3 regions of the Neptunomonas japonica JAMM 1380 genome follow, and region 3 is predicted to be linked to each of the others. Evidence: predicted binding sites of a transcription regulator. Region 3 holds the regulator's gene; each other region holds the start of a gene.
The links. The regulator FNR, encoded in region 3, switches genes on or off when oxygen is low (the NO sensors DNR and NnrR bind a similar motif). The targets are predictions, from matches to a motif close to TTGATNTANATCAA.

Region 1 (3,285 bases), 1.0 Mb from region 3:
ATGCATACTGAATCCCTAACACTTCCTGAACCGGCCCCATCATGAACCATAAATAGCCAAATACCGCCATCATTTGCCCAATAGATAGATCCGAAAATACCACCATCAGCATCGATACGGCTCTAAATAGGTCAAAACCGATTAAAAAACTAAAAACTAAACCGCCCCGCCGCTTCACTTTTCCATTCATATGCACTGGAATTGTCACGAACTTCGCGAGCATCACCTACTAAACGACTTAAATAATGTTGCTCACGGTTGCTCGCTCGAATCTGCTGAATAGCATCTAAGGTTTCAGTAAGCGCGCCCTGAAAAACCTCATAAGATTTATTCTCATGCTTCTTTAATTCTTTTACCCGCTTACCGATTACCGTTGTAAAGTAGATAACAACCGGGTTCAAAAACATTATAAAAAGCGCTAATGCCCAGTGCATCCAAAGAAGAATGATGGCCGTACCAATAATCGACAATGATGCAATTAATAAGCGACTAACAGAACTGCCGATAAAACGGTCAACCGTATCAAGATCGGTTACAAAATGAGAACTAACGGCACCACTACCCAGTGTTTCATACTCAGCCATGGATATTCTTCCTAGCCTGTGCAGCATCATCTTTCTCATCCTGAAAATGATGTCTTTAGAGATAATGGTAAACTGACGTGCCTGCCAAATGTTAAGCACCAGTGCGATTGCCCGCAGCACCACAGTGATAATTAAGATGGCTACTATATAGAGCACAGGGCCGTGCCACTGCTCAGGAAAAAAAGGCCCTAATGTCTCAATCAGCATTCCCGGCTTTTCGAGTAAAACCTCATCCACCAGCAACGGCATCAGCAAAGGCAAAGGAACAGAAGCAACGGTGGCAAAAATCGCTACCCAGTTTGCAAAAATGAGCTCGCGCTTATGCTCAAGGGTAATACTTAAAATATAATTCCAACTAAATCGAAAAGACGACATATCACCCTATCTAAATAAAAATACAAATGAGGTATTTATACCACATACCCCTATTTCGAGTATTGCAGCAGATACAAAAACACCCGCGATGGCGGGTGTTTTATTTAGCGTTGTACGAGCAATATCTATTGAGAAAACAGCGTACCTAACTCTCGTTATGCTGAAGCGCGCAGCATTGCGTATAACTGGTCTTTTAAATGAAGACGCTTAACCTTTAGCTCTTCTTCTGTATACGTTGTAACCGGCTCTGCTTCTGACTCCATGCGCTCAACTTGCTTAGTGAGAGTATGATATTCAGCGAACAATTTGGAGAAATGTGCATCATTCATTTTAAGAGAGTGAATCTGATCGCGAAACTCTGGTAATTCATGTATTAAATCGTGATGTTCAATGCTCATATTATGTATTTCCTTGATGGGTTACATTTTTCTTTTTTCTTCATAAGCAGTATCCCTGATATAGAGTTATCGTTCATTGACGCTCATCAACATAGCTTACTGAATACGCTAAAAGCCCCTATCAGCAAAAGATAAATATCACTATTTATAGATATTTTTTATGTATTTACTCTCGACCTTATGAGCAACACAAGGTAGGTTATATACCCCTGATAATTGTCCACTATAGAGCCCTAAATTTAATGGAAAGCCTGACACTCCAGCCTATTTCTTCTGTTGCCGGTGAGGTACAGATTCCAGGTTCAAAAAGCCTATCTAATCGTATTTTGCTGCTTGCTGCCCTCGCAGAAGGCGATACTACTATCACCAACCTATTAGACAGTGATGATATACGCCATATGCTGACAGCATTAAGCTCACTTGGTATTAGTTATAAGCTATCGGAAGACCGCCAATCTTGCACCGTTAGCGGACGAGGACAGTCTTTAGGGAAAACAGAACACCCACTGTTTTTGGGCAATGCAGGAACAGCTATGCGCCCCCTCTGCGCAGCTCTTTGCCTAGGCAGTGGAGAATATGAATTAACAGGTGAACCACGCATGTACGAGCGCCCAATTGGCGACCTCGTAGACGCATTAAGAACTCTCGGTGCTGACATCGATTACCTTGGTACGCAGGGCTATCCACCTCTTAATATCAAAGCCAATGGATTACAAGGCGGCGAAGTTAGTATTAAGGGTAATATCTCAAGCCAGTTCCTAACGGCATTACTCATGGCAGCCCCACTGGCTAAAAACGACTTAACCATCCATGTTGATGGCGAACTTGTGTCTAAGCCTTATATCGATATCACCTTACATACCATGTCCTTATTTGGTGTTGAGGTGATTAATAACAATTACCAGTCATTTGTTATTCGCTCGGGACAACAGTACCGCTCACCTGGCGAGATTATGGTTGAAGGAGATGCATCCTCTGCATCCTACTTCCTAGCAGCGGCTGCTATTGCCGGCGGTACTGTGCGCGTTTATGGCGTGGGAGCTGACAGCGTACAAGGTGATAAACGCTTTGCCGAAGTACTTGAAGCGATGGGAGCCAAGGTTACTTACGGGCCAACCTTTATAGAGGTCACAAAAGGCAAAGAGCTAACCGCTGTTGATATGGATCTAAACCACATACCCGATGCCGCTATGACAATTGCCACAACCGCACTGTTTGCTAAAGGCACCACAGCGATTCGAAACATCTACAATTGGCGAGTAAAAGAGACAGACCGCCTAGCAGCAATGACAACAGAGCTACGTAAAGTGGGCGCCATTGTCGTTGAAGGTGATGACTTTATTGAAGTAACCCCACCTGCACAGCTCCAACACGCCGCCATTGATACCTACGATGATCACCGCATGGCTATGTGCTTTTCACTGGTTGCTCTTAGTGACACACCGGTAACAATTAATGACCCGGGATGCACACGCAAAACATTCCCTGAGTACTTTGATCTATTTAAAAGCATTTGCCAATAAAACGCACAATGCGTGCCCGTTATGATGACTGGCACGCCCTTCCACACCTAAAGCCTCTAAATGTGGTCCATAACCCACAAGCATGTCTTTTTAAGCCACACGCCACCCCATCAAACACCTTACTTCTCTAGGCTCTAGAATAACCTCTTAACTGGCCCTACCCGAAAGATCAACAACTAACAGAATATGCAACAAAAGGGTAACGGCATACAGCTCACTGTCATCTTCATTTACCCCGTCTTTACAACAGATCATTTAAATTTTTATTCGGAGAGACACTCAATGACCAAAGCGATTGTTCTGGTTACCTCGGCTACTGGGCGCATTGGAAAAGAACTGGTTGCTCGCTTATCTCAAGCTGGAAAATTCACGGTACGGGCCTGTTATCACACTGAATCAAAAATT
Region 2 (3,285 bases), 1.6 Mb from region 3:
CACGCATGGAAACGACGCCATCATTACTATTACCTGTATAGTTTTGTGTGATCTGGACTGCGCCGCTACTGCGCAGTGCTTCAAAGATATTGGCAGCACCACTCGCGCTGATTTGTTGGTGCGTAATGACGTTGACTGATTTTCCCGACATCTCTTCTGATAATAATGAACGTGTACCTGATACCGTTATATGAAGGGGTTGGTTGGTTATTGAAGAGGCAAAAGAAATAGATGGCATATTAGCTAACGCTACTACTGCTAGCATAGGTGTTAATCGATACATGTAAAACCTCAGGGTATGCACCCGCCGCGCATTGAGTTGGATGAGAAGCAGGCCGGTATCCGGACTCTCAATCTTGTATGGATCGATTACCGTTGCGGGGGCAGTGTCGGCTTTGTATTGGCTTTATGGCTAGCGTCATACGCACCGTTCTTCCCGTTTAACCTTATTAGAGGCACCTGGATGGCTGGGGCGAAGTTTACAGGGAGGTTTTTCGTGATGCAATGTAAGGGGGAGGGATGTAGGCTGTGCACAAATGGTTTGTGAACAGCCACTTTTTTATCGTCTAGCTATCATAACTTTCGGCAAAATTACGGATGTCATGCGATAGTTTCTCGATACGGTCGGCTGCTTTTTCGAGTTCTTCAAGCACGGCAGTGCTGATAGCTGATTCTACAATCAATTCTAATGCTGAAAAATTCGAGTCGCCAATCTGGCTTTGCAGTTCTGTTGATAATTTCCCTTTAAAGGACTCAACAACATTATGTGAGTGCTGCGTTTGCTTCTGAGACATGGTTCTACCTCCGTGTTATGTATTGTCAGGCAAGAAAATATGTTCATCTTGCTCATGAATGTCGCGTGCATTACCAACAATAAGTGGATCGGGTGTTAGGTCGATATCCGGATTTTTATTGGGATAAGGAAGAGAGCTCAAGACAAAGCGCATGGCATTAATACGTGCACGTTTCTTATCGTCTGATTTGATAACCGTCCAAGGAGCATCTGCTGTATCAGAATAAAAGAACATCGCTTCTTTTGCTTCTGTGTATGCATCCCACTTATCAAGTGATGCAAGATCAATTGGGGATAATTTCCATTGCTTCAGTGGTGCCACTTTGCGTGCTTGGAATCGTTCAAACTGCTCATCACGGCTAACTGAAAACCAGAATTTATAAAGTCTAATACCGCTACGAACCAGCATGCGTTCAAAGTCAGGTGTTTGGCGCATAAATTCAAGATATTCTGCTGGAGAGCAGAAATTCATAACTCTTTCAACACCGGCTCGGTTATACCAAGAGCGGTCAAACAGCAGAATTTCCCCTTTGGTTGGAAGGTGTTTGACGTAACGCTGGTAGTACCATTGACCTTTTTCTTCTTCGGTAGGTTTTTCTAAAGCGATAACTCTAGCGCCACGAGGGTTTAGGTGTTCCATAAAGCGCTTGATCGTTCCCCCTTTACCTGCGGCATCACGACCTTCAAATAGGATGACAATTCTCTCTCCGGTTTCACGCGCCCAGCTCTGCATTTTGAGTAGCTCAATTTGCAGATCTTTTTTAGTGGCTTCGTACTCTTTGCGGGAGATTCGCTTTTGAGTATTGGTGTTATTTTCTTCTTGTTGTTCTGCTGATGCTGAGTCATTCAGCTCAGATGCAGCCTCAAGTGTTTCAATAGCTTCTTGCGCGGGGGCTTTTACCAGATCATCCATCATTGTCTCCTTTGAAGATTGTTTATGATTAATAATTATCCTCTCTCTAGGGACAAATCCTTTGATCCGAGTCACTTAATTAGTGATATTTGATGTAAATGTTACGAAATGTCATTTTTGATAGGTAAATATAGAAATATTTTGTATTCAGTTCTAGTCTCGATATAGTTTGTTATTTTTTTGGCGCTAAGCTGTTGATAAAAAAGTACTGAATAAATATAGGTTTATAGTAATGTGCACTCACCTGATTAACGTATGGAATCCAGTTAAACTATGAAATCACAGTCACACAACCCAAAAGAATCTGTGGAAAAATCTGAGTTATATCAGGCATTATCGGCTTCGCGTACTTCCTTTGTATCAACTGGGGTTTTTAGCTTTTGCATCAATATTTTGATGCTGGCACCTGTTATCTACATGCTCGAAGTTTATGATCGTGTTTTAACGAGCAGCAGTGAATCAACGCTGTTAATGCTAACGCTGTTATTGGTCTTTCTATTTTTGGTGATGGGAACGTTAGAGTGGGTTAGGTCACAGGTGTTAATAGTGACGGGTAACAGGTTGGAAAAAACTCTAGGGCCACGCGTATTTGATTCTCTGTTTCATCAGGCGCTGACTTCTGGCGGCAGTGTTGCTACTGCGCAGCCTTTGTCAGATTTATTGACGCTGCGCCAGTTTTTGGGTGGTGCTAGTCTTTTAACACTGTTTGATGCGCCATGGTTGCCTATCTACCTAGGTGTTGTTTATCTTTTCCATCCTTTAATGGGAAGCATCGCGCTGGCTGCCGCTATATTTTTGATTATTCTTGCTGTCGTTAATGAGCGAATCACACGTAGAGATATTCAAGATGCGAATAAACTCAATATTGAGAATACTCAAGAAACGCAGCTTAACTTACGTAATTCAGAAGTTATTGAGGCTATGGGGATGTTGCCGCGCTTGCGCGCCCGCTGGCAGCAAAAGCAGGATCAGCTACTTGAATTACAAACGAGGGCGAGCCGTCAGGGCGGGTTGATTACAACAGTATCAAAGACCTTTCGTACCACTATGCAGTCGTTAATGCTTGGTTTGGGTGCGTATTTGGCTATTCAAGGAGACATATCTGGCGGGACAGTGATTGCAGGTTCTATCTTGTTAGGGCGAGCTCTGGCACCGATAGATCAGCTTATCAATTCGTGGAAAAGCTTTTTGGGTGCTAGAAGTGCATATACGCGTTTAACGAGTCTGCTTGAGAACTCTAAAGTGACAGAGCCTCCGATGCCGCTTCCTCCTCCTCAGGGGTTGGTTGAGTTTAAGAAGGTTGTTGTTGCGCTGGGAGGTAGTACAGAGCCTGTTTTACAGGATATTAGCTTCAAAATTGAGCCGGGGACGTCGGTTGCTGTTATTGGTCCTAGTGCGGCTGGTAAGTCGACATTGATCCGCGCCATGCTGGGTATATACCCAACAACAAGAGGCGCTATTCGTCTTGATGGTGCCGAGATGAAGCAGTGGGATCGTGAAGTTTTAGGTGAGCACATTGGTTACCTTCCTCAAGATATAGAATTGCTTGAAGGTACTGTGAGTGAAAATATTGCTCGTT
Region 3 (3,285 bases):
ATCTTTATTGGCTTTTTCAACTTGAGATAAAATATTTGTAAGAGATTGCGAATAGCGTTGCTGGTAATTATTTTTTTCACCTTCATCAGTCCATGTGGCGGGTGCGAGCAATACCTGGGCTTTAATTTGTGTGGGGTTATTGGTTGCGAACCATGCTGTTTGGTTTCCTCCGCGAGAGTGGCCCATTAACACAAGGTTTTGGGCACCTTGGTTTTTTAGCCAGTTTGTCCAAGCACCTATTTCATTAATTGCATCTGTATGTTTATGCTTGTGTGGCACCTGGCAATCATACATGCCGTGCCTATCGTTAATACCCAGACTTAGATTAATGGCTAAAGAATTCAGGCCTGAGTCGCTTAATAATAACTGTAACGTCTCAATGAGCTCCATTTTGTTATGTGCCAGCGTGCCATGTGTAATGAGTACAACACCATCAGCGAAGGAGCTTCCTTCGGCGAATTGCATCTGTGCATTTAATGTGAGATTTTCGTGCTTGGTCGTGACTTCTTGTGCAAAGAGAGGTTGCGATGTGAGTAGTAAAAGAGCGGTGGTGTTTAGAAGGATTTTATACATACGAACCTCTATTATTGTTATAAGCTTATATGAAAGCTCACAATAACAGAGGTCTCTAATTTAGGCTACAGACCTTCGTAGGCCAGCATGGTGTAAACGGGAACACCTGCTTCTTGAATACGGATAGAGCCGTTTAAGTCTGGAAGATCAACGAGTGCAGCACTTTCTATTACTTCAGCACCTAATTTCTTTATTAGGGTGCAGGCAGCAAGAATAGTCCCGCCGGTTGCAATAAGGTCATCGAATACTAATACGCGGTCACCCGGGCCTACCGAGTCTATCTGCATTTCTACGGCCGCCGTACCATACTCCAGCTTATATTCTTGGTGTACGGTTTCGCCTGGTAATTTCCCTTTTTTACGTACAAGTACTAAAGGTTTCTGCATTTGGTAAGCCATGATTGAAGCAATGAGGAAGCCTCGAGCGTCAATGCAAGCAATGTGTGTGAGTTCTGAATTCATATACCGCTGAATAAATGCGTCTGCGACCATGCGTAATGCTTTAGGGTCTTTGAAAATTGGCGTGATGTCGCGAAAGACTACACCAGGCTCTGGCCAGTCAGGTAATGATCGGATAACTGACTTGACATAAAATTCGTCGTAAGACATGTACTAATGGCTCCTCAATCAAGCCGGAACGTTAACGCTTGATATGGCTCAATGTTTACAAAAAGAAAATACGGTTTAATCATTGCGTTGGGTTACACATAGAGATGGCTACTTCTTTGTGCAACTATTTCTAGCGCCGTTCGATTAATTGAACGGCGTTTTTTTATTTGTAAGTTTTGTAAGCTATATAGAAAGCTGCTGTACATCTACTTCTGTAGGAGTGTCTTTGCCATGACACTCTCCAGAAACGTCATATAAACTGTCTAAGTCAAGCAGGTCTAGTTCTTTTCCGTCAACTTGAATTAGGTTGTTCTTTTGAAAGCGGGTAAAAATACGACTCACTGTTTCTACAGCTAATCCTAAGTAGTTACCTATTTCATTGCGCGACATCGATAGTCTGAATTTATGAGCAGAGTAACCGCGCGCTTGAAAGCGTTGAGAGAGTTTAATGAGGAACGTAGCAACGCGCTCTTCAGCGTTCTTTTTTGAGAGGAGAAGCATCATTTGTTGATCGTCTCTAATCTCTTTGCTCATGGTTCGCATTACTTGGCGTCTCAGCTCTGGTAACTGGCCACAAAGTGTATCTAAATTATCAAAGGGAATTTCACATACCGTTGTAGTTTCCATTATTTTAGTGGAAACCGGGTAGTGTTGATTATCATAACCGCTTAAACCAACCAGCTCCCCTGGAAAGTAAAAGCCCGTGATCTGCTCTTCGCCTTCATTGGTAATGGTGTAGCTTTTAACGCTGCCTGCACGAATAGCAAAAACCGATTCGAAGTTGTCACCCTGATGAAATAGGTGATCTCCTTTTTTTAGAGGTCGGCTTTTCTCAATAATATTATCGAGGCTTTCCATTTCCGTGTTGTTTAATGAGACGGGAAGGCAAAGTGAGCTTAGGCTACATGTATTACAATGGGCTTGTTGCAGGCTATGCAGTTTCCCTTCCTTTTTTATATCGCTCATGGCCAATTCCTGTGTTTGTTACATAATGAGAGGCTACTCAGCCGCTAATTATGTAACATTTCGAGGAAGGCGTGAAGTATCTATTAGATGATACGAGAAAAACCTTGTGTCGCTTGTTGTTTCGGGATGTAGCGATCGAAGGCCATGCAGATACGTCTAATCAGCAAGCGTCCTGCTGCAGTTACATGAATACGCTGCCCGTCTAGTTGAATCAAGCCATCCTGAGCAAAGAGTTGTAATTCAGACTGCTCTTGTGAAAAATACTCTTTAAAATCAATGCAAAATAGCTTTTCTATCGGTTTTGGGTCTAACTCGAAATGGCAAATTAATTGTGTAATTACGGCGCGACGAATTTGGTCGTCTGTGCTTAATTGCACACCGCGTCGGATAGCGCTTGCGCGTGTATCAACTGCTGTAGAGTAGGCGTTAATGTCATGTTCATTTTGATAATAAACATCCCCTATCTGACTAATGGCGGAGACGCCCATAGCAACTAAATCACAATCTGAGTGGGTAGTGTAGCCTTGGAAGTTGCGATGAAGCTGTCCACTCTGTTGAGCAAGTGCTAGTTCATCGTCAGGTTTTGCAAAGTGGTCCATGCCAATATACACATAACCCGCATCGAGTAACTTATTAATAGTGGACTCAAGAATGGCTAATTTTGTTTCAGGGCTTGGTAGGTCTTCTGCATTAATGTGTTTTTGTGAGCGGAATCGATCGGGCATATGAGCATAATTAAAGACGGACAAGCGGTCGGGGCTCATGTCAATGACGGTATCAAGGGTGGCATTGAAGCTTTCAAATGTTTGGTGAGGCAGCCCGTATATGAGATCCATGTTGATCGATTTGAAGCCAAGATCACGTGCGGCCGTTAGCACGGCTGCCGTTTGTTCGGTGGGTTGAATGCGATTAACCGCTTTCTGAACAACGGGGTTTACATCCTGAACGCCAAGGCTGATTCGGTTGAAGCCGGCTTTTCTGAGCGTGCGCATTGTTTCTAATGATGCTTCACGTGGGTCTATTTCGATGGAATAATCACCGCTATCATCGTCAAGTAAATTAAACTCTTGCTTGAGTTTGTTCATAAGCTCTGTCATTTGCTCATCGCTAATGAAAGTAGGTGTGCCGCCACCCCAAT

Region 1: NEJAP_RS11645 (YdcH family protein) is a predicted target of FNR. The motif match lies at 1,434-1,447, and genes of this name have one in related genera.
Region 2: ppk2 (polyphosphate kinase 2) is a predicted target of FNR. The motif match lies at 1,768-1,781, and genes of this name have one in related genera.

What each region holds. Positions count from the first base shown of each region.
Region 1 covers NZ_AP014546.1:2,469,932-2,473,216, forward strand. Annotated here, with positions in the region: gene NEJAP_RS19370 (ABC transporter ATP-binding protein) at 1-208, opposite strand, end outside; gene NEJAP_RS19375 (ABC transporter transmembrane domain-containing protein) at 150-959, opposite strand; gene NEJAP_RS11645 (YdcH family protein) at 1,115-1,357, opposite strand; gene aroA (3-phosphoshikimate 1-carboxyvinyltransferase) at 1,600-2,880, shown strand; gene NEJAP_RS11655 (SDR family oxidoreductase) at 3,163-3,285, shown strand, end outside.
Region 2 covers NZ_AP014546.1:3,034,832-3,038,116, reverse strand. Annotated here, with positions in the region: gene NEJAP_RS14195 (TonB-dependent receptor family protein) at 1-283, opposite strand, end outside; cobalamin riboswitch at 316-478, opposite strand; gene NEJAP_RS14190 (phosphatase) at 567-794, opposite strand; gene ppk2 (polyphosphate kinase 2) at 810-1,706, opposite strand; gene NEJAP_RS14180 (type I secretion system permease/ATPase) at 1,980-3,285, shown strand, end outside.
Region 3 covers NZ_AP014546.1:1,422,022-1,425,306, forward strand. Annotated here, with positions in the region: gene NEJAP_RS06415 (alpha/beta hydrolase) at 1-573, opposite strand, end outside; gene NEJAP_RS06420 (adenine phosphoribosyltransferase) at 639-1,181, opposite strand; gene fnr (fumarate/nitrate reduction transcriptional regulator Fnr) at 1,365-2,147, opposite strand; gene hemN (oxygen-independent coproporphyrinogen III oxidase) at 2,231-3,285, opposite strand, start outside.